DNA from 4 places in the Bradyrhizobium sp. CCBAU 53415 genome. Region 2 is predicted to be linked to each of the others. Evidence: predicted binding sites of a transcription regulator. Region 2 holds the regulator's gene; each other region holds the start of a gene.
What was found. The regulator PhoB, encoded in region 2, activates phosphate uptake and scavenging genes when phosphate is short. The targets are predictions, from matches to a motif close to TGTCATNNANCTGTCAT.
Positions count from the first base shown of each region.

Region 1: the regulator PhoB is predicted to act here: its motif matches at 3,112-3,128, upstream of XH87_RS18515 (YdcH family protein).
Region 3: the regulator PhoB is predicted to act here: its motif matches at 2,575-2,591, upstream of XH87_RS04470 (UDP-2,3-diacylglucosamine diphosphatase).
Region 4: the regulator PhoB is predicted to act here: its motif matches at 2,030-2,046, upstream of XH87_RS17345 (DUF47 domain-containing protein).

Region 1 covers NZ_LBJF01000024.1:51,108-56,795, forward strand. Annotated here, with positions in the region: gene XH87_RS18505 (sensor domain-containing protein) at 1-1,371, opposite strand, end outside; gene XH87_RS18510 (NAD(P)/FAD-dependent oxidoreductase) at 1,574-2,677, shown strand; gene XH87_RS18515 (YdcH family protein) at 2,846-3,025, opposite strand; gene XH87_RS18520 (YdcH family protein) at 3,355-3,561, shown strand; gene XH87_RS18525 (hypothetical protein) at 3,690-3,908, shown strand; gene XH87_RS18530 (hypothetical protein) at 3,931-4,182, shown strand; gene XH87_RS18535 (GGDEF domain-containing protein) at 4,185-4,907, opposite strand; gene purE (5-(carboxyamino)imidazole ribonucleotide mutase) at 5,049-5,537, shown strand; gene XH87_RS18545 (5-(carboxyamino)imidazole ribonucleotide synthase) at 5,534-5,688, shown strand, end outside.
Region 2 covers NZ_LBJF01000002.1:298,426-304,113, reverse strand. Annotated here, with positions in the region: gene argF (ornithine carbamoyltransferase) at 1-59, opposite strand, end outside; gene XH87_RS07745 (aspartate aminotransferase family protein) at 59-1,267, opposite strand; gene XH87_RS07740 (GcrA family cell cycle regulator) at 1,724-2,236, shown strand; gene phoB (phosphate regulon transcriptional regulator PhoB) at 2,581-3,288, opposite strand; gene phoU (phosphate signaling complex protein PhoU) at 3,311-4,027, opposite strand; gene pstB (phosphate ABC transporter ATP-binding protein PstB) at 4,039-4,860, opposite strand; gene pstA (phosphate ABC transporter permease PstA) at 4,857-5,688, opposite strand, start outside.
Region 3 covers NZ_LBJF01000001.1:967,952-973,639, forward strand. Annotated here, with positions in the region: gene XH87_RS04450 (CHRD domain-containing protein) at 1-59, opposite strand, end outside; gene XH87_RS04455 (c-type cytochrome) at 215-1,141, shown strand; gene XH87_RS04460 (Lrp/AsnC ligand binding domain-containing protein) at 1,153-1,398, opposite strand; gene thiD (bifunctional hydroxymethylpyrimidine kinase/phosphomethylpyrimidine kinase) at 1,527-2,327, shown strand; gene XH87_RS04470 (UDP-2,3-diacylglucosamine diphosphatase) at 2,615-3,427, shown strand; gene XH87_RS04475 (glycosyltransferase family 4 protein) at 3,441-4,484, shown strand; gene XH87_RS04480 (threonine/serine dehydratase) at 4,548-5,531, shown strand.
Region 4 covers NZ_LBJF01000023.1:313,272-318,959, forward strand. Annotated here, with positions in the region: gene XH87_RS17330 (ABC transporter substrate-binding protein) at 1-9, shown strand, start outside; gene XH87_RS17335 (branched-chain amino acid ABC transporter permease) at 99-962, shown strand; gene XH87_RS17340 (branched-chain amino acid ABC transporter permease) at 964-1,932, shown strand; gene XH87_RS17345 (DUF47 domain-containing protein) at 2,089-2,733, shown strand; gene XH87_RS17350 (inorganic phosphate transporter) at 2,803-3,810, shown strand; gene sugE (quaternary ammonium compound efflux SMR transporter SugE) at 3,803-4,117, opposite strand; gene XH87_RS17360 (peptide chain release factor 3) at 4,274-5,688, shown strand, end outside.

The sequences.
Region 1 (5,688 bases), on a different contig from region 2:
GCGCGACTCGGTCTGCCGGCGGTCGGTGACGTCCTCGTGGGTCTTGATCAGATATTGCGGCTCGCCGGCATCGTTGAGCACTGTGGCGCGGCGGGTGAGGAACAGCCGCAGGCCGTCCTTGGTGGAGATCGGATGCTCCTCGGTGATCATCCCGCGCTTCTTGATCGCGGCCTCATCGCGCGCGATGATCAGCTTGGCTTCCTTGGCGTTGAAAATGTCGGAAGCGGTCAGGCCGGTGGCTTCCTCACGCCTGCGGTTGAGGATCGTCTCCGCGCTGCGGTTGGCGAGCAGATAGCGGCCGTCCTTGACCTGTTCCACGATCAGCGCCACCGGGATGTTGTCGACCACGAGCTCGAGGAACTTCTTGGTGCTCTCCAGCTCCTGCGACAACGAGCGGCGATCGGTGATGTCCTCGAACACGATAAGCAGAAATTCGGGCTTGTTGCTCTCGTTGCGGACCACGATCCGGATCGAGGCGACCATGCGCCGCGCACCGGCGCGGTCGACCTCGAACTCATTGCGGTACTGGCCATCCGGCGCATCGAGCGCCGCCCGGTCGGCCGCCTCGATGCTGGCCGCCGAGCGCGGCGCAAACAGCTCCCGCGCATTCCTGCCGACGGCGAAGTCCCGCGACAATTCCCAGAACCGCTCGTAGGCGCTGTTCGCGAAGATGTAGCGGCCGTCCTCGATGTTCTTGGCCGCCACGCAGGCCGGCACATGGTCGAGCACCGATTCCAGGAATTGCTTGGTGGAGGCAAGCTGCCGCGACAGCTTGCGCTGCTCGCTGACGTCGAGATGCGTCGCCACCGAGCCGCCGTTCGGCAGCACGAAGAATTTCACCAGAATGGCCCGTCCGTCCGGCAGTTCGGTGATCAGGCCGTTGGGGCTTGCCGCGCTCTCGTAGAACTCGTCATCGGACGCGCCGCCGAGCACCCCGCGCCGACGTCGCAGGTCGAGCAGCTCGCGGCCGCTCATCTTGGCCCGGATATGCGACCGTGTCAGGCCGTAGATATCGAGATAGCGATCGTTGCAGAAGATGACGCGGCGCTGGGCATCCGTCATCACCACGCCCTGGTTGAGATTGTTCATGGCGGAGGAGATGAAGGCGTTGCGCCGCAGCTGCAAACGCCTGGACTGGCGCAGCGAGGAATGAATCCACAACGCGACAGCGGCAAGGAACGAGCACACGACGATGCCCGCGATCAGGGCTTCCCAGACCGCGTTGGGAGCGAGCTTGTCGAGATCGCCCGGAGCGGTGAAGCCGTCTGATACCGCAAGGGCACCCGCAGGCGTGACCGCACCGGCCAGGCACAGAACGGCCTGCACAGCAATCGGAAGCGTGCTGCCCAGTTGCCAGTTCTTCTCAGCCATCAGCCACCCGCGATTTCAACGTCGGATTGTCTGGCCTCGCGGGTTTGGATCGGGTAAACGCCTGTACGCGCAACAGAAAAATGTGACGCCAAATACGGCAATTGCCCTGACATGATAAATGCTTCCTTAACGGAAAACGATCCCGCGCCCTCGTTCCCGGGTCCATTGCCACCGGCGCTTCCGGCGGACATCCTGCACCACCATGGATAAGGTCGATTGCATCGTCATCGGAGCCGGCGTGGTCGGGCTCGCGGTGGCCCGGAAGCTCGCCCAGGCCGGGCGCGAGGTCATCGTGCTCGAGGAAGCCGAGGCCATCGGCACCATTACCTCCTCGCGCAACAGCGAGGTGATCCATGCCGGCATCTACTACCGCGCCGGGAGCTGGATGGCGCGCATGTGCGTCAGCGGCAAGCACGCGCTCTACCGCTATTGCGCCGAGCGCGGCATCCCCCACAAGAATTGCGGCAAGCTGATCGTCGCGACCAATGCGAAGGAAACCGAGAAGCTGCAATTGATCAAGGCGCACGCCGAGGCCAATGGCGTGCTCGACATGCAGCTGCTCACGGGCGAGGCGGCACGCGCGCTGGAGCCGGCGCTCGCCTGCGATGCCGCGCTGCTCTCGCCCTCGACCGGGATCATCGACAGCCACGCCTACATGCTCTCGCTGCGCGGCGAGGCCGAGGACGCCGGCGCGGCCTTCGCGTTTCACACCCCGCTGATCCGCGCCAAGGCGACGGCCGGCGTCGTCGAGGTCGAGGCCGGCGGCGAAGCGCCGATGACGTTGCAATGCAGCCTCCTCGTCAACGCCGCCGGGCTGTCGGCGACGACGGTGGCGCGCAACATCGACGGCATGCCGCTGGACCGGATTCCGCCGGCCTATCTCGCCAAGGGAAACTACTTCAGCTGCAACGCCAAGGCGCCGTTCTCGCACCTGATCTATCCGGTGCCCGAACCCGGCGGGCTAGGAGTACATCTGACCCTGGACATGGCAGGGCAGGCACGCTTCGGTCCCGACGTCGAGTGGATCGAGGCGATCAACTACGAGGTCGATCCGTCACGCGCCGAGCGCTTCTATCCGGCGATCCGCAAGTACTGGCCGACGCTGCCCGACGGGGCGCTGATGCCGAGCTATTCGGGCATCCGCCCGAAGATCGTGCCGCCGGCGGTGGCCACGCAGGACTTTTTGATGCAGGGCCCGCGCGATCACGGCGTCGCAGGCTTGATCAACCTGTTCGGTATCGAATCCCCGGGACTGACGTCGTCGCTCGCGATCGCCGACCACGTCGCCGAGCTCGCAGACATCTAGAGCGTTTTCGAGGGAAGTGCATACCGGCTGGCGTCAAGACAGCGCATCCAGACAAGGCAGGCGCCGCGCGAGCATCTTGCGCGGTTCGACCTTGCGGCAGGGATGAGCACGAACGCTTTCATCCCTGCGTGAAAGGATGTGATCAACTCTACGCTATTACGGGGGCTGCTAGTGGAGCGTATCGCCTTGCTTCAGACGCTCGATCTGGTCCTTGACCATCAACTTCCGGCGCTTCAATTCAACAATTTGCAGGTCGTCTGTTGAAAGGTGCACGAGAGCTTCGTGCAATTCGTTTTCGAGAAGTTTGTGCTTCCGTTCCAATTCAACAAGATGTGCCTGAATTGTCATTCGAAACCTCCTCGGTAGGGTTGAACCTCAGGATTCGATCCGGACGAACAAGTCTACATCACCGATTCGTCCTGTCGATGGGTATCCGTCATCGCAGCGTCATTTTTGAAAGTTCATGTGCAACGAAGCGTGACTAAGGGAACCACGCGGGAAAAATCCATGATATCAATGCGCCTGCGCAACGCCGCAGCTACCTGCAGAAATATGCTGCGGGAGATCGGCGAGCGAGGGTCGCAGATCGCTTGCGATCACGCTGCGCAAGGACGATAATTTCCACAGGGCATCCACAGCCCAGATCTCACGCCTATCGGCTTTTGGCCACCGCAGACATGACCAATGAAGACGAGCGTGAGCTCGAAGCCGAGCTCACCCGGTTGCAGCAGGAACACCGAGATCTCGACGCAGCGATCGATGCACTGCATCAATCGCCGGCCCCCGACCTATTGCGGTTACAGCGGCTGAAGAAGCGCAAGCTGTTGTTGCGTGACCGCATAGCGTTCATCGAAGACCAGATTACCCCCGACATCATAGCCTGATCCGCGAGCCGGCCTCGCTACGGCTCAGCCGCAGGAATCCGCTTGACTCAAAAAGAACAAAATAGGAACATTCCAGAGAACCCAACTCCTCAGAAGACGCCTAAGCCCACGACACGAGGACAACGCAGATGTCGGCAACGCCCCTTCTCGACAACAGCCATTATGAACAGGCCTGTGATCAGGCGATCGCGATGTGTGACGGCAATCTGCGCAGCACGATCAAGGCACTGATCATGGCCAATGAATATCTCGAAGCCGAGTTGGAGGAATTGCAGGCGGCGATTTCCGCCGGCTGTGTTCCGGAAACTTCGCGCGGCAGGATGCGGGGCGGAAGCAGCGCCGCCTGAGTTTCATCTTTGGAGCAACGCCATGTCGGATGTGACCTATTACGTTGCAATGCCCTTCTTGATCGATGCCGACGGCTCGCCGGTCGCGGGCACTGCCGAGGAATGCCAGAGCTCGGCCGCCGCGCTGCGACGCGCCGAGATATTGGCACACGGTGCCGGCCACATCGGCGCGGTCGCGTTCAGCCGCAGCGGCGATCCCATGACCGGCGAATTCGGCGACGCCAGGCTGCTGCGTAAATTCGGCAGCGTGCCGGAAGATCTGGGGACACTGTAAGTTCAGCTGCCGATCAGCCTGATCCGCGGCTCGTGCCGCCGACACGCCTTGCGCACGTACATGGCGGCATCCGCCTCCTCCAGGGCGCGGCCGGCGTCGGACTGCGCCCCCAGCAGCGCGACGCCGGCGGAGGCGCCCGCGGTCACGTGTTGGCCGCGAAAGACGAAGGACAATTCGTCGATCGCCTGCTCGAAAGCCGCGGCCTTCGCCTTGGCATCGGTCTCGGTGAGATTCCAGAGCAGCAGCGCGAATTCGTCGCCGCCGAGCCGGCCAACCACGTCAGAGGCGCGGACCTGCCGCGTCAGCGTGGCGACGATCGCCTTGAGCACCTCGTCGCCGGCGGCATGACCGAATGAATCGTTGATCGGCTTCAGCCGATCGACGTCGAGCACGATCAGCGCCCCGCTGGCGCGGTAGCGCTTCATATAGGCGATGGCGCGCGCGAGCTCGCGCTCGAAGCCGCGCCGGTTGGGAATCGCGAGCAGGAAATCGGTGTCGGCCGCAGCTTCCAGTTCCGCGACCCGGCGCTGCGCCTCCTTGAGCTTGGTCCGCAAGCCCCGGATTGTCGCCCTGACGTCCCTGGCTCCATCATCGCCCGACGCGGCACGCCGCGGCGGCCTCGCCGGACGCCCGGTCAGCCGCTTGAGGGCGGCTTTGGATCGGTCGGTGCTGGTCTTCCGGCCCGTTTTGGCCTTCGCAGCACTCGCCCTTCTTGGTTTCTTCATGGGCACCTGCTCAATGAAGGCTTGCGGGGATTCACCAAGACAGGATAGTGGATTCCCTTCTCCTTGCCACCGCCTTGCGAGCCGCCGGCCGGAACCGTTAATCTGGCCCATCATTCTGTTTTTCCGGACACAATTGACGTCATGACCGCGCCGATCGCCATCATCATGGGAAGCCAGTCGGACTGGGACACGATGCGGCATGCCGCCGACACGCTCGAAGCGCTCGGAATTGCCGCCGACAGCCGCGTCGTCTCGGCACACCGCACCCCCGACCGGCTGTTTTCTTTCGCCAAGGGCGCCAAGGCTGCGGGTTACAAGGTCATCATTGCCGGCGCCGGTGGCGCTGCACACCTGCCCGGCATGGCGGCGGCGTTGACGGAACTCCCCGTATTCGGCGTTCCCGTCGAATCCAAGACGCTCAAAGGCGTCGATTCGCTCTATTCGATCGTCCAGATGCCAGCGGGCATTCCGGTCGGCACCCTCGCCATCGGCAAGGCCGGAGCGATCAACGCCGCGCTGCTTGCAGCCGCCGTGCTGGCATTGTCCGACCCGGCCTTGTCCGATCGCCTCGCCGCCTGGCGCAAGGCGCAGACTGAGGCGGTCGCCGAGCGCCCGGAGGACAAGGCGTGACCGACACCAGGCACGTGAAGCTGAAGCCCGGCGACACCATCGGAATCCTCGGCGGCGGACAATTGGGCCGAATGCTGGCCATGGCTGCGGCCCGGCTCGGCCTGCGCTGCCAGGTGTTCTCGCCCGATCCGGACTCGCCGGCCTTCGACGT
Region 2 (5,688 bases):
AGCGGCAGCTCGTTGATATCCAGGAAGTGCTTTGGAGTCTTGTTGGGCGTCTTGTTCATCAGCTTGCCGCCCGCTTGGTCTGGCTGGATGAGATCGCAGTGCAGGCGCGTTCGAGCCGCCCGACGCTGTCCTCGATCTCCGCTTCAGTGACGATCAAGGGTGGCAGGAAGCGCACGACATTGTCGCCTGCTCCGACGGTGAGCAATTTTTCGGCGCGCAGCGCCGCGACGAGGTCGCCTGCGGGCACCACGGCCTTGATGCCGATCAGGAGGCCCTCGCCGCGCACCTCGCTGACGACATCAGGATGACGGTCGATCACCGAGGCGAGCTTCTGCTTCAGCAGCAGCGACATCTTCTGAACGTGATCGAAGAAGCCGGGCTTGAGCATGACGTCGAGAACGGCGTTCGCAGCCGAGATCGCGAGCGGATTGCCGCCGAAGGTCGAACCGTGCGAGCCCGGCCCCATGCCGCGCGCCGCGTCGGCGGTGGCGAGCACCGCGCCGATCGGGAAACCGCCACCGAGCGCCTTCGCCAGCGACATCACGTCGGGCACGACGCCGGTGCGCTTGTAGGCAAAGAGTTCGCCGGTGCGGCCCATGCCGGTCTGCACCTCGTCGAAGGCGAGCAACAGGCCGCGCTCATTGCAGAGCTCGCGCAGTGCCTTGAGGAAGGCGGGAGGCGCAGAACGAACACCGCCCTCGCCCTGGATCGGCTCGATGAGAATGCCGGCGGTATGCGGGCCGATCGCCTTCTTCACAGCTTCCAGGTCGCCATGCGGCACCTGGTCGAAGCCGTCCATCGGCGGACCGAAGCCCTCGAGATATTTTGCAGATCCGGTAGCGGCGAGCGTTGCCAGCGTGCGGCCGTGGAAGGCGCCCTCGAAGGTGATCATGCGATAGCGCTCGGGATGCCCCTTGGAGAAGTGATGATGGCGGACCAGCTTGATCACGCCTTCCAGCGCCTCGGCGCCGGAATTGCAGAAGAACACGAAGTCGGCAAAACTCTCGTTGCAGAGGCGGCTTGCGAGCTTCTCGCCGTCGGGGCTCTGGAACAGGTTCGACATGTGCCAGAGCTTCGTCGCCTGCTCCTGCAGCGCCTTGACCAGCGCGGGATGAACATGGCCGAGCGCATTCACCGCCACGCCCGAGGTGAAATCGAGATAGCGATCCCCATTGGTCGCGACCAGCCAGCAGCCTTCGCCGCGCTCGAAACCGAGGTCGGCCCTGGCGAAAACGGGGAGCAAATGCGGCGCGGCGCTGTTGGTCATGACGTCACTTGAATGTTGCGGACGGCGTGAAGCGTGCATTGCGCAACGCACCATTGCCCGGCCCGGAAAACGAAACGTGCCGCCTTTTAAGGGCGGCACGTGACGCTATCTTATGCCTGACAAGACGGGTGTCAATGCCGCCCGGAAAGCCTCGCGAAACGCTGAATCCGTAGTCTTGCGGTGCCGGTTTTGCGGGTTTTCACCACGGAACATGTGGAAGCGAGCCGGCGGACTCTTGCGCGGGAGTCACGCCATATTGTAGCGTTTGGACTGTCAGATACGATATCTCGTGCAGCGGTTCTGATCCCAAGAGTCCTCATGTACCGGCGTAAACGTTCGGGCGTCTTTGGTGCGCCCGGCGAGCCTTAAGGGATTCTGGCGGCACGGGTTTTCAAGGCTTAGGCATTCGCTGCGAAGGCTCCAGGATGGCAGGCTCGCAGCGAGGGAAAGGGTGCAATGACGGTTTTGACCTGGTCCGATGATCGCGTCGAGCAGCTGAAAAAGCTCTGGGAGGCCGGACTTTCGGCCAGCCAGATTGCGGCGGAGCTCGGCAATGTGACCCGCAATGCCGTGATCGGCAAAGTGCACCGGCTCGGCCTGTCCGGCCGCGCCAAGAGCCCTTCTTCGGCAGCGCCCCGGCCGCGCAAGGCACGGCCCGCGCAGCACATGATGCGGGTGACCCGCCCCGTTGCGCGCGGCAACACCGCGCTGGCGCAGGCCTTCGAGGTCGAGGTGGAGGCCGAGCCGGTCACCTACGACAACGTGGTGCCGATGAGCCAGCGACTGTCGCTGCTGGAATTGAACGAGGCGACCTGCCACTGGCCGGTCGGCGATCCCTCGAGCCCGGATTTCTTCTTCTGCGGCGGCAAGGCGCTGTCCGGCCTGCCCTACTGCGCCCAGCATTCGCGCGTGGCCTATCAGCCGGCGGCAGATCGCCGGCGCGCACCGGCCAAGCCGGGAACGCGGTAGGTTATCAGCGCGCCTCGTCAGCCGGCGCGCGAAAACGGCTCAACACATCGGATGTCGTCCCTGCCTGGTGCGCAATTGCGCACGGGGCGCAGGGACCCATAATCCCGGGGCGCTGTCATTGCACGGGATGATCACTCCGAGTCTTCGCCAAACCACTTCCTGTGGTTATGGGTCTCTGCGTTCGCAGGGACGACACTGAGAGTGTGATTGCACTACGCCAAACCAAAGTCTGCAAACCTTAGACTAAAGCGCGATGCGATCAGGATGAATCGTCATCGCGCTGTAGGTCGTCGTTTAAGCATGATCTTTTCGGAAAACCGCTGCGCACTTTTCCGGATCATGCTTTAGGTCTGCTCCGCCTTCGCAAAGCGATCGTCGAGCGCATAACCGGCGCCGCGGACGGTGCGGATCGGGTCCTGCTCGCGGCCGAGATTGAGCAGCTTGCGGAGACGACCGATATGAACGTCGACGGTGCGTTCATCGATGTAGATGTCGCGGCCCCAGACGCTGTCGAGCAGTTGCTCGCGCGAGAACACCCGGCCGGGATGCTCCAGGAAGAACTCCAGCAGGCGATATTCGGTCGGGCCGAGGTCGATCGGCCGGCCCGAACGCGCGACGCGGCGCTTGTCACGGTCGAGCTCGATGTCGCCATAGGCGAGCACCGTGGCGAGCCGCTCGGGGCTCGCGCGCCTGAGCAGACCCTTCACGCGCGCCAGCAGTTCCGGCACCGAGAATGGCTTGACGATATAGTCGTCGGCGCCGGTCGCAAGTCCCCGCACCCGCTCGCTCTCCTCGCCGCGGGCGGTGAGCATGATGATCGGCAGCTGCTTGGTCTCGGAGCGGGTGCGCAGCCGCCGGCACAGCTCGATGCCTGACAGGCCCGGCAGCATCCAGTCGAGCACGATCAGATCGGGAATGTGCTCCTTGAGGCGGGTGTCGGCGTCATCGCCGCGCATCACCGTCTCGACGTCATAGCCGTCGCCTTCGAGGTTGTAACGGAGAAGCTCGGTGAGAGCTTCCTCGTCCTCAACCACCATAATGCGTGCGCCCATGGTACCGTCGCTCCTTAAGTCTTCAGGTATTCGGTATCGTCGTGGCGAACGTGGTCATGTCGCCCTTCGGCCGCTTGTCGGTGATGGCCTGGCCCTCGATCATGTAGAACACGGTCTCGGCGATGTTGGTGGCATGGTCGCCGATCCGCTCGATGTTCTTGGCACAGAACATCAGGTGGATGCAGAACGAGATGTTGCGCGGATCCTCCATCATGTAGGTGAGGAGCTCGCGGAACAGCGAGGTGCAGATCGCGTCGACTTCCTCGTCGCCCTTCCACACCGCCATCGCCGCCGGCAGGTCGTGAGCGGCATAGGCGTCCAGCACCGACTTGACCTGCTGCTGCACGAGATCGGTCATGTGCTCCAGGCCGCGGAACAGCTTGAGCGGATGGAAGTCGGTCTCCAGCGCGGCGACGCGCTTGCCCATGTTCTTGGCGAGGTCGCCGATGCGCTCGAGATCGGTCGCAACGCGCATGGCGCCGACGATCTCGCGCAGGTCGACCGCCATCGGCTGGCGGCGGGCGATGGTGAGCACCGCGCGCTCCTCGATGCGCTTCTGCAGCATGTCGAGATCGGCGTCGGTGGCGACGACGCGCTGGCCGAGCGCGACGTCGCGGCGGATCAGCGCGTCGACGGAATCGACGATCATGCGCTCGGCGATCCCGCCCATTTCGGCGACCAGGCGGGTGAGCTCCTGGAGGTCGGTGTCAAAAGCCTTTGCGGTATGTTCAGTACCCATGTCCCGTCTCCTCAGCCGAACCGGCCGGTGATGTAATCCTGCGTTCGCCGGTCGGTCGGCGACGTGAAGATCTTGCTGGTGTCGTCGAACTCGATCAGCTCGCCAAGATACATGAAGGCGGTCTTGTCGGAGACGCGCGCGGCCTGCTGCATGTTGTGGGTGACGATCGCGATCGTGTAGTTCTCGGACAGTTCCTGGATCAGCTCCTCGACCTTGGCGGTCGAGATCGGATCGAGCGCCGAGCAGGGCTCGTCGAACAGGATCACCTCGGGGCGCACCGCGACGGTGCGGGCGATGCACAGGCGCTGCTGCTGGCCGCCCGAGAGCGACAGGCCGGAGGCGTTGAGCTTGTCCTTGACCTCGTTCCACAGCGCGCCGCCGCGCAGCGCCTTCTCGACGCGATCGTCCATCTCGGACTTCGAGATCTTCTCGTAGAGGCGGATGCCGAAGGCGATGTTCTCGTAGATCGTCATCGGGAACGGCGTCGGCTTCTGGAACACCATGCCGACCCGGGCGCGCAGCAGATTGAGGTCGAGCTTGGGGTCGAGAATGTTGGTCTGGTCGAGCAACAGCTGGCCGGTGGCGCGCTGGCCCGGATAGAGGTCGTACATCCGGTTGAAGATGCGCAGCAGGGTCGACTTGCCGCAGCCGGACGGGCCGATAAAGGCCGTGACGCGATTGGTACCCAGCGCCAGATTGATGTTCTTCAGCGCATGGTGCTCACCGTAGTAGAAATTGAGGTTGCGCGCGGTGACCTTGGCAGGCGCCTCGGGCAGCGGCTGCGAGCCGGGATGAACGGTCGGCGCGCTTACGGAAATAGACATTTCACTCATTTTGCGGTCCTCTCGGCACCAAGGATGCGGGCGCCAATGTTCAGGGCAAGCACAGTCAGGGTGATCAGCAGCGCCCCGCTCCAGGCGAGTTGCTTCCAGTAGGCGTAGGGGCTCTGCACGAAGTTGTTGATGGTCACCGGCAAGTTGGCCATCGTCTTGTCCAGGCTCAGGCTGAAGAACTGGTTGGACAGCGCGGTGAACAGCAGCGGCGCGGTCTCGCCGGCGACGCGGGCGGTGGCGAGCAGCACGCCGGTGATGAGGCCGGAGCGCGCCGCACGGTAGGCGATGCGCTTGATCACCAGCGAACGCGGCAGACCGAGTGCGCTGGCGGCTTCACGCAGCGGGTTCGGCACCAGCAGCAGCATGTCCTCCGTGGTGCGCACCACGACGGGGATCACGATCACGGCGAGCGCCAGCGCGCCGGCGATTGCCGAGAAGCCTCGCATCGGCACCACGACCGCACCATAGATGAACAGGCCGATGATGATCGAGGGCGCCGACAAGAGGATGTCGTTGATGAAACGGATCACCGAGGTCAGCTTGTCGTTGCGGCCGTATTCGGCGAGATAGGTACCGGCGAACATGCCGAGCGGCGCGCCGATGCCGACACCGATCACGGTCATGATCAGCGAGCCGACGATGGCGTTGCGCAGGCCGCCCTCGCTCGATCCGGGCGGCGGCGTGTCTGCGGTGAAGACCTGAAGGTTGAGCCCGGCCAGACCGTTGTAGAGCAGCGTGATCAGGATCAGCGCGAGCCAGGTGACGCCGAAGGCGGCGGCTGCGATGCAGAGGCCGCGTATGACGATGTCCCAGCGGCGGCGGCGCGAA
Region 3 (5,688 bases), on a different contig from region 2:
GCCGGGCTCGCAAAAGCGACGGCCCCGAGCGCTAACACGGCGATGGCGGTCTTGTTCATGACATTCTCCCTGTTGAACCCGATGGGGCTGCCAAACTTCCAACAGCCGGCATTTCAGTTTATTCCCGTCTCCGGCCAGGGCGGGCTAAATTCTTCGTGGTTGGAGCCGCGACGACATCGGTCATAGGTTCGCCGCAACGAGTGAATGGGTGCGCATGTTGCAACGAACAAGTCTGGTGGCGCTGCTCGCCGCGGTCGCTGCGGCCGGCGTCTATTGGTGGCTCAGCGCGCCGGTGGTGGCGGCCGCGGCCAATGCACCGGCCCATGTGCCCGATCTCGCCAACGGCGAGGTGATGTTCAACGCCGGCGGCTGCGCGTCCTGCCATGCCGTTCCCAATCAGCCTGATCGTCTCAGGCTTGGCGGCGGCGTCGCGATCAAGTCGCCGTTTGGAACGTTCTACGCGCCGAACATCTCACCCGATCCGAACGACGGCATCGGCAAATGGACCGACGCCGATTTCGTCAATGCTGTGATGCACGGGGTTTCGCCGGCCGGACAGCATTACTTTCCGGCGTTTCCCTATACGTCCTATCAGCACGCCAGGCGCGAGGACGTGCTTGATCTCTTCGCGTATCTGAAAACGTTGCCGGCGGTTGCAGGCAAGGTGCGCGACCACGACGTCGGCTTTCCCTTCGACATCCGCCGTAACATCGGCATTTGGAAGTTCCTGTTCATGGACGGCAAGCCTTTCGTTGCCGACGGCAGCAAGTCGCCGCAATGGAATCGCGGCGCCTATCTCGTCAACAGCTTTGGTCATTGCGCCGAGTGCCACAGCCCGCGCAATGCGCTGGGAGGCATCATCGCCGGCCAGCGGTTTGCCGGCGGTCCGAATCCGGAAGGCGAGGGATGGGTTCCGAACATCACCCAGAAGCGCCTTGGCGAGTGGAGCGCGAAGGATCTCGCCAATTTCCTCAAGACGGGTGAGTTGCCGGACGGCGACAGCGTCGGCGGCGCGATGACGCGCGTGATCAAGAACACCTCGCAATTGCCGGACCAGGATCTCGCGGCGATGGCGGAGTATCTCAAATCGCTGCCACCGGTGGACGGGCCGACGCCGCCGAAACGCAAGCAGGCGAGCTAGCGTAGCAAACGCTAGCCCGTGCCGAACGCCTTGAAGGTGATGATGGTGAGGGTGTCCTGGATACCCGGCAGCACCTGCACCTTCTCGTTGACGAAATGGCCGATGTCGGTGTCCTTGTCGACGTAGAACTTCACCAGGAGGTCGTATTGGCCGGCCGTGGAGTAGATCTCGGAGGCGATCTCGGCTTCGGCAAGCGCATTGGCCACCGTATAGGACTGGCCGAGCTTGCATTTGATCTGAACAAAAAAAGGAACCATCGCGGGCACTCCGAAAGCGTATTCTTCCGGCTAATAGGCCAAAACCGGCCGGATTTAGCAAGCGAACTTGCCGGGTTTGGCGCGGGCTTGCTAAGACGGGCCATGGCTTGAAAACGCGGAAAATCGTCATGACGACCCCGGTCGCAATCACCATCGCCGGCTCCGATTCGAGCGGCGGCGCCGGCATCCAGGCGGATCTGAAGACCTTTGCCGCGCTCGGCGTCTACGGCGCCTCCGTGATCACGGCGCTGACGGCGCAGAACACGCGCGGCGTTACCGGCATTCACGCGGTGCCGGCCGAGTTCGTCACCGAACAGGTCGACGCCGTGTTCTCCGATCTCGAAATTGGCGCGGTGAAGATCGGCATGGTGGCCCAAGTCGCCAGCATCGATGCCATCGCGGCCGCGCTGTCGCGCTGGCGGCCCCGGCACATCGTGCTCGATCCCGTGATGGTGGCGACCTCCGGCGACCGCCTGCTGGCCGCGGAGGCCGTCAACGCCCTGCGCACCAGGCTGATACCGCTGGCCGCCGTGATCACGCCGAACCTGCCGGAGGCCGCGGCTCTGCTCGACCAGCCGGTCGCGGGGAGCGAGGCCGAGATCGAAAGCCAGGGACGCCGTCTGCTGGCGCTCGGCTGCCGCGCCGTCCTGGTCAAGGGCGGACATGGGGAGGGCGCGGAGAGCATCGACTATCTGGTCGGTGCGGAAAGCACCATCGCGCTCGCGGCGCCGCGCATCGCCACCCGCAACACCCATGGCACCGGCTGCTCGCTGTCCTCGGCGATCGCGGCCGGGCTGGCCAAGGGCGAAGACCTGGAAAACGCCGTGCGCCATGCCAAGTCCTGGATCAGCGCCGCGATCGGCGCCGCCGACCGCTTCAGCGTCGGGCACGGCCACGGGCCGATCCATCATTTCCACAGATTCTACTGAGGCGGGCCGCCCGCGGCAGCGCCGCCGCGGTGCACGTTGGGGGCACGCTAGCCCCCACATCGTCATGGCCTGTCCCGGCCATCCACGCCTTGCCACGCAGCACGAAGAACGTGGATGCCCGGGACAAGCCCGGGCATGACGATCACCTTCTGCGGCGCCATGTCGCCTGATTGTCGCATGCGACTGATATTCGCGGGGCGGGCGAGGCGAAGTTTGATTCGTATCTGAGGTGCCTCAAGGTTCAATCGGTCATCCCCCTGTCACGGGACATTGTTACAGGCTGGCGCATGGGAAGTTACGATATGAGTGACGAGAGCCCGGAGCGGCGCTTTCGCACCTTGTTCATCTCCGACGTCCATCTCGGAGCCCGCGGTTCTCAAGCCGATCTTCTGCTCGACTTCCTGCGCCACCACGACGCCGACACGATCTATCTCGTCGGCGACATCGTCGACGGCTGGGCGCTGAAATCGAGCTGGCACTGGCCGCAGTCGCATAACGACCTCGTCCAGAAGCTTTTGCGCAAGGCGCGCAAGGGCGCCAAGATCATCTACATCCCCGGCAATCACGACGAGTTCCTGCGCAACTATTATGGTACGCATTTCGGCGGCATCGACGTCGTCGAGAACACAGTTCACACCGGCACCGACGGCAAGCGCTATCTCGTCATCCACGGCGACATCTTCGATCTCGTGGTGCAGAACGCCCGCTGGCTCGCCCATCTCGGCGACAAGGCCTACGACCTCGCGATCCAGATGAACCGCCTCGTCAACTTCTTCCGCCGCCTGTTCGGCGTGCCCTATTGGTCGCTGTCGCAATGGGCCAAGCAGAAGGTCAAGAACGCCGTCAACTATATCGGCGCGTTCGAGCAGGCGCTCGCGGCCGAGGCGCGGCGCCACGATGCTGACGGCGTGATCTGCGGCCACATCCATTACGCCGTCATCCGCGACGAGGCCGGCATCCGCTACATGAATTGCGGCGACTGGGTCGAGAGCTGCACGGCCCTGGTCGAGCATGACGACGGGCATTTCGAGATCATCACCTGGGCGGATCATTTGCAGAGGCCGGCAGCCGTTCCGCAGGTCGCGGCAAGAGCCGCGTGACAAGGCCCGCATGATGCGCATCCTGGTCGCGACCGACGCCTGGCACCCGCAAGTCAATGGTGTGGTTCGGACGCTGACCAAGCTTGCCGACGCCGCCAAAGGGCTCGACGTCGAATTCGCGTTCCTGACGCCGCAATCGTTCCGCACCTTCGCGATGCCGAGCTATCGCGACGTGCGGCTCGCCATGCCGCGGCCGGCCCGGATCGCCGGGCTGATCGAGGAAGCGCGCCCGGACAGCATCCACATCGCGACGGAAGGGCCGATCGGCCTGATGGTCCGCCGCTATTGCCGCCAGCGCAAGCTGCCGTTCACGACCAGCTTCCACACCCGTTTCCCCGAATATGTCCGCGCCCGCGTGCCGGTGCCGGGCTCGCTGATCTGGCGCGCGCTGCGCCGATTCCACGCGCCCAGCCGTGCCGTGATGGCGGCAACGCCGGCGCTGGCCCGCGAACTGACCGACCGCGGTTTCGACAATGTCGTGCTGTGGCCGCGCGGGGTCGATACCGGCCTGTTCCATCCCCGTGCCATCGATCTCTGCCTGCCGGCACCGGTGTTCCTATCGGTCGGCCGGGTCGCGGTGGAGAAGAATCTCGAGGCCTTCCTCGACCTCGACCTGCCCGGCACCAAGGTCATCGTCGGTGACGGCCCGGCGCGGGCCTCGCTCGAACAGGCCTATCCCGACGCGATCTTCCTCGGCGAGAAGCACGGCGAGGCGCTGGCGGAAATCTACGCGGCCGCCGACGTGTTCGTGTTCCCCAGCAAGACCGACACGTTCGGCCTGGTCCTGCTGGAAGCGCTCGCCAGCGGCCTGCCGGTCGCGGCCTTTCCGGTGAGGGGCCCCCGCGACGTGATCGGCGTTGCGCCGGTCGGCGCGCTCGATCACGATCTGCGCAGTGCCTGCTTCGCCGCGCTCGACATCTGTCGGCAGGACTGCGTCGCGTTCGCCGCCAATTACACCTGGGAAGCCTCGGCCCGGGTCTTCATCGACAGCATCCAGGCGGTCGGGGCGGTGCTGCCCGGCCGGACCAGCGCGGAACAGCCGCGCCGGGTCGCCTGAGCAGGTAAAACCTCTCGCGGAGGTGTCTTGCCCGGGCCTCATCGGCCGCGATAACATTCCGCCATGACCGAACAGCTCCTTCCGGTCGGCCCTGCCGACATCGATGCCGCGGCGCGCGTGATCGCGCCTTACGCCATCCGCACCCCGCTGTTGTCGTTTCCCGTGCTCAACGAGCGCGTCGGCGCCAAGGTGTTCTTGAAGCCGGAGATGCTCCAGCGCACCGGCTCGTTCAAGTTCCGTGGCGCCTTCAACAAAGTGTTCTCGATCCCGCAGGACAAGCGCGCCGGCGGCGTCGTCGCGTTCTCCTCGGGCAACCATGCCCAAGGGGTGGCGGCCGCGGCTAAGATCCTCGACATGCAGGCAACCATCGTGATGCCGGCGGATGCGCCGCTGTCGAAGCGCGAGCGCACCAAATCCTACGGCGCCGAGGTCGTGCTGTATGACCGCGACCGTGACGACCGCGAGGCGATCTCGCGCGGCATCGCCGAGAAGCGCGGCGCCACACTTGTGAAACCCTATGACGATCCCTTCGTGATCGCGGGGCAGGGCACCGCCGGCCGCGAGGTCGCCGAGGACATGGCAGCGCTCGGCCTCAGCCCCGACATCGTGGTGGCGCCGGCCTCCGGCGGCGGCCTGATCGCGGGCGTCGCGACCGCCGTGAAGGCGCGCTACCCGCTGGCCGAGATCGTGGTGGCCGAGCCCGAGGCATTCGACGATCACGGCATTTCGCTGAGCGCCGGCCACCGTGAGCCGCATCCACCGGCCGGCCGCACCATCTGCGACGCGCTGATGGCCTTGATGCCCGGCGAGATGACGTTTGCAATCAACAGCAAGCTGCTCGCGCGTGGTGTCACGGCGTCCGATGCCGAAGTGGGGGCTGCCGTTGCGTTCGCCTATCGCGAGCTCAAGCTCGTGGTGGAGCCCGGTGGTGCCGTGGGCCTCGCCGCGCTGCTGGCGGGACGTCTCGAGGTCGCTGGGAAGAATGTCGTCATCGTGCTCTCCGGCGGCAATGTCGACGCGGATTTGTTTGCCGAGCTGGTGGCTTAGTCGTCATTCCGGCGCTCGCGAAGCGAGAGCCTGGGGTCCATTTCTCAACCGACCCTGCCGCACGATGGATTTCCGGGCCTGCGCCTTCGGCGCATCCCCGAATGACGATGCTCAAGAGCTGACATGAAGAAGGGGCAGAGCATTGCGGCTCTGCCCC
Region 4 (5,688 bases), on a different contig from region 2:
AAGAAGTAAACATGGCTTGCGGCCGTCGGCGTTCGAGAGACGCTGGCGGCCTCTTCGACGCAAGCCGAACGAGATAATTGGGACCGGGTGCGGGATCGATGCAGGCTCTATTCGCTCAGCTACTGGTGGGACTGATCAACGGCTCGTTCTACGCGCTGCTCAGTCTCGGGCTCGCCGTAATCTTCGGCATGCTCAACATCATCAATTTCGCCCATGGCGCGCTCTACATGATGGGCGCCTTCGTCGCCTATTTCCTGCTGAACCTCGGCGGGATCAACTACTGGTGGGCGCTCTTGCTGGCGCCCATCATTGTCGGCATCTTCGGCATGATCCTGGAACGGACCATGCTGCAATGGCTGACCGGGCTCGATCACCTCTACGGCCTGCTGCTGACCTTCGGCATCGCGCTGATCGTGCAGGGTGTGTTCCAGAACTATTTCGGCTCCTCCGGCCTGCCTTACGCCATTCCGGACCAGCTCAGGGGCGGCATGAATCTCGGCTTCATGTTCTTGCCCGTCTATCGCGGCTGGGTGGTCGTGTTCTCGCTGGTCGTGTGTCTTGCGACCTGGTTCCTGATCGAGAAGACGCAACTCGGCGCCTACCTGCGCGCCGCCACCGAAAATCCGACGCTGGTGCGCGCCTTCGGCATCAACGTGCCGCGCATGATCACGCTGACCTACGGCCTCGGCGTCGGCCTGGCCGCGCTCGCGGGCGTGCTCTCGGCGCCGATCAACCAGGTGCGGCCGCTGATGGGCGCCGATCTCATCATCGTCGTGTTCGCGGTGGTCGTGATCGGCGGCATGGGATCAATCATGGGTTCCATCATCACCGGCTTTGCGCTCGGCGTGATCGAGGGCCTGACCAAATATTTCTACCCCGAGGCCTCCAACACCGTCGTGTTCGTGCTGATGGTGCTGGTGCTCCTGGTGAAGCCAACGGGATTGACGGGAAGGGCGGCCTGACATGACAACCCTGACGGACGACACGCTGCCGACAACCCCTCGCGCGATGCGCGACGAGATGATCGTATTCGTGATGATGGCGCTGCTGCTGGCAGCGGTGCCGTTCACGGGAGTCTACCCGTTCTTCGTGATGCAGGCGCTGTGCTTTGCGCTGCTCGCCTGCGCCTTCAATCTGCTGATCGGCTATGGCGGATTGCTGTCCTTCGGCCACGCGATGTTCCTGGGCACCGCCGGCTATTGCAGCGCGCATGCGCTGAAGGTGTGGGCGTTGCCGCCCGAGCTCGGAATTCTCGTCGGCATCGCCGCGGCTTTCGTGCTCTCGATCATCACGGGCTACATCTCGATCCGCCGCCAGGGCATCTATTTTTCGATGATCACGCTGGCGCTGTCGCAGCTCCTGTATTTCATCTACCTCCAGGCCCCGTTCACCCACGGTGAGGACGGCATCCAGGGCATTCCGCAGGGGCACATGTTTGGCGTCTTCGATCTGTCCAAGCCCACGGTGCTGTACTACGTCGTGCTGGCGGGCTTCCTCGCCGGCTTCCTCTTGATCTTCCGCATCATCAACTCGCCATTCGGCGAAGTCCTGAAGGCGATCCGCGAGAACGAGCCGCGCGCGATCTCGCTCGGCTACCGCACCGACCAGTACAAGTTCCTGGCGTTCGTCCTGTCGGGGACGCTGGCCGGCTTTGCCGGCGCGCTGAAGGTGTTCGTGGCGCAGAACGCCTCGCTCACTGACGTGCATTGGACGATGTCGGGCGAGGTCGTGCTGATGACGCTGGTTGGCGGTCTCGGCACCATCTTCGGGCCGGTGGTCGGCGCCTTCGTGATCATCGCCATGCAGCAATATCTGGCGGGCTTCGGTCAGTGGGTGACGGTCATTCAGGGTTCGATCTTCGTGATCTGTGTGCTCACGTTCCGCCGGGGCGTCATCGGCGAAATCGCGCATTACTTCCGGCGATCGCTCTAAGTATCTGATTTAACATTAGTTTAAAGGTCGCTTGAAAGCGGTGGATGACCCGGCTCCGCGGGCGTGAGATGACACGCGCGCGGATCGAAAATGGTCTATGACAGTTTTGTGACGGTCCCTTCGGGCCTGGCCATTTCCAACCGGTAGCCTATCCCCATGATGCGATGGTTTCGTGCGTTCCTGCCCAAGGAGGAACGGTTCTTCGACCTGTTCGACCGGCATGCCCAGACGGTGATCCAGGGGGCGATCGCGCTCCAGGGCATGCTCAATGGAGGCGAGGAGACGCCGGTCTATTGCCAGCGCGTCAACCAGTTCGAGAACGATGCCGACAACATCACGCGTGAGGTGCTGACGGCGGTGCGCCGCACCTTCATCACCCCGTTCGACCGCGGCGACATCAAGAACCTCATCACGTCGATGGACGATGCCATCGACCAGATGCAGCAAACGGCCAAGGCGGTCATGCTGTTCGAGGTTCGCACCTTCGAGCCTCCCATGCGCGAGATCGGCGGGCTCCTGATCGAGTGCGCCAATCTGGTCGGGCGTGCGCTGCCGCTGATGCAATCGATCGGCCCGAACGTCGCCATGCTGTCCGCCATCACCGAAGAGCTCGGCAAGCTGGAGGGCCGGGTCGACGATCTCCACGACATCGGTCTGAAGGAGCTGTTCCTCAAGCATCGCGAGGGCAATGCAATGGACTTCATCGTCGGCGTCGAGATCTACGACCACCTCGAAAAGGTGGCCGATCGCTTCGACGACGTCGCGAACGAGATCAACAGCATCGTCATTGAGCAAGTGTAACGCATGATCCGGAAAAGTGTGCCGCGGTTTTCCGCACAGATCATGCGCAAGGTTTAAGGCAGGGTTGCCGTGGATGCCGCGTTGGGTCTTCCCGTCCTGGTCGGCTTGATTGCCGTCGCGCTGCTGTTCGACTTCCTGAACGGCCTGCACGACGCCGCCAATTCGATCGCGACCATCGTCTCGACCCGCGTGCTGCGGCCGCAATTCGCGGTGTTCTGGGCCGCGTTCTTCAATTTCGTGGCCTTCATGGTGTTCGGGCTGCACGTCGCCCAGACCATCGGCACCGGCATCATCGATCCCTCGATCGTCGATGCCCAGGTGATTTTCGCCGCGCTCATGGGTGCCATCGTCTGGAACCTCGTGACCTGGGCGCTCGGCATCCCGTCCTCCTCGTCGCACGCGTTGATCGGCGGGCTCGTCGGCGGCGGCATGGCCAAGGCGGGGATTTCTGCGGCGGTCTGGAGCGGCCTGTCCAAGACGGTGCTGGCGATCGTGCTGTCGCCGCTGGTCGGTTTCCTGCTCGCAATGATGCTGGTGGCGATTGTGTCCTGGGCCTCCGTGCGCTCGACGCCGTTCGCGGTCGATCGCGCTTTCCGCATCCTGCAATTCGCCTCCGCCTCGCTCTATTCGCTCGGCCACGGCGGCAACGACGCACAGAAGACCATGGGCATCATCGCGGTGCTGCTCTATTCGCAAGGGTATCTCGGCAGCGACTTCTCGGTGCCGTTCTGGGTGGTGCTATCGTGCCAGGCGGCGATGGCGCTGGGCACGCTGATGGGCGGCTGGCGCATCGTCCGCACCATGGGCCTGCGCATCACGAAATTGACCCCGATGCAGGGCTTTTGCGCCGAGACGGGCGGCGCCGCGACCCTGTTCATGGCGACCTATCTCGGGGTTCCTGTCTCGACCACCCACACCATCACCGGCGCCATCGTCGGCGTCGGCGCCGCCCGCCGCGTCTCGGCGGTGCGCTGGAACGTCGCCAGCTCGATCGTCTATGCCTGGGTGATCACGATCCCGGCCTCGGCCATCGTCGCGGCGCTGACCTGGTGGCTGGTCCAGATCTCCGTCAGGTGACGAATTTCAGCCCGGCAATCCCGGCGACGATCAGCGCGATGCTGGCAAGACGGAAGGCCGTTGCCGGCTCGCCGAACAGGACGATGCCGAGCGTCGCGGTGCCGACCGCGCCGATGCCGGTCCAGACCGCATAGGCGGTTCCGACCGGAAGGGATTTGAGCGCAAGTCCGAGCAGGATGACGCTGCCGGCCATGGCAACCAGGGTGATCGCCGACGGAATGATCCTGGTGAAACCCTCAGTGTATTTCAGGCCGATCGCCCAGGTGATCTCCAGAAGACCGGCGACAAACAGGATGCTCCAGGCCATGACGACCCTCCATTTAGGCAGGGTCGTCCCCGCGGCTGAGGTGCTGAGAAACGGAAGGCCGTCCTTCCCGAAAGCCGATATGGGGCTGGCCGAATGGCTCCGCAATCACCAAATGAGGCTTGATCAGGCCCGTTTTCCCTGCCACACGCTCCCGCCATGTCCGACATCGCGATCACCACAGCCGAATCGCCGGCCCGTTCCCCGCTTGCCGCTGAAGTGGCGCGGCGGCGGACCTTTGCGATCATCTCCCACCCTGACGCCGGCAAGACCACGCTGACCGAGAAGCTGCTGCTGTTCGGTGGCGCCATCAATCTCGCCGGCCAGGTCAAGGCCAAGGGCGAGCGCCGCAATACGCGTTCCGACTGGATGAAGATCGAGCGCGAGCGCGGCATCTCGGTCGTGACCTCGGTGATGACCTTCGAGTTCGAAGGCCTCGTGTTCAACCTCCTGGACACGCCGGGCCACGAGGACTTTTCGGAAGACACCTACCGCACGCTCACCGCGGTCGATTCCGCCGTGATGGTGATCGACGCTGCCAAGGGCATCGAGGCGCGCACCCGGAAGCTGTTCGAGGTGTGCCGCCTGCGCGATATTCCCATCATCACCTTCATCAACAAGATGGACCGCGAAAGCCGCGACGTCTTCGAGTTGCTCGACGAGATCGAGAAGACGCTGGCGCTCGACACCACGCCGATGACCTGGCCGGTCGGTCGCGGCCGCGACTTCCTCGGCACCTATGATGTCGTCAATGGCGGGGTGCGCCTGCTCGAAGGCGGCGGCGCCAAGACCGGCGCGGCACAGCAGATCGAGATCGAAGAACTGGCCAAGCTCAACGCCAATCTCGACGTCTCTGCCGTGAAGGACGAGCTCGAGCTCGTCACCGAGGCGTCAAAGCCGTTCGAGCTCGAAGCGTTCCGCGAAGGCCATCTGACGCCGGTTTATTTCGGCAGCGCGCTGCGCAATTTCGGGGTCGGCGACCTCCTCGAAGGCCTCGGCAAGTTCGCACCCGAGCCGCGTGCGCAGGACAGCGATCAGCGCAAGGTCGAGGCCACCGATCCGCGCATGAGCGCCTTCGTGTTCAAGATCCAGGCCAACATGGATCCGAACCACCGTGACCGCATCGCCTTCGCGCGGCTCTGCTCCGGCAAGCTCAGCCGCGGCATGAAGGCGAAGCTCGTACGCACCGGCAAGAGCATGCCGCTCTCGAGCCCGCAGTTCTTCTTCGCCCAGGACCGTTCGGTGGCGGACGAAGCCTTCGCCGGCGACGTCGTCGGCATTCCCAATCACGGCACGCTGCGCATCGGCGATACGCTGACGGAAGGTGAGGATTTCAACTTCGTCGGCGTGCCGAGCTTCGCTCCGGAAATCGTCCGCCGGGTGCGGCTCACCGACGCGATGAAGGCGAAGAAGCTGAAGGAAGCGCTGCAGCAGATGTCGGAAGAGGGCGTGGTGCAGGTGTTCCGCCCGCGCGACGGCGCGCCGGCGCTGGTCGGTGTGGTCGGTGCGCTGCAGCTCGACGTGCTGAAGGCGCGGCTGGAGGCGGAATATTCGCTGCCGGTCGAGTTCGAGGT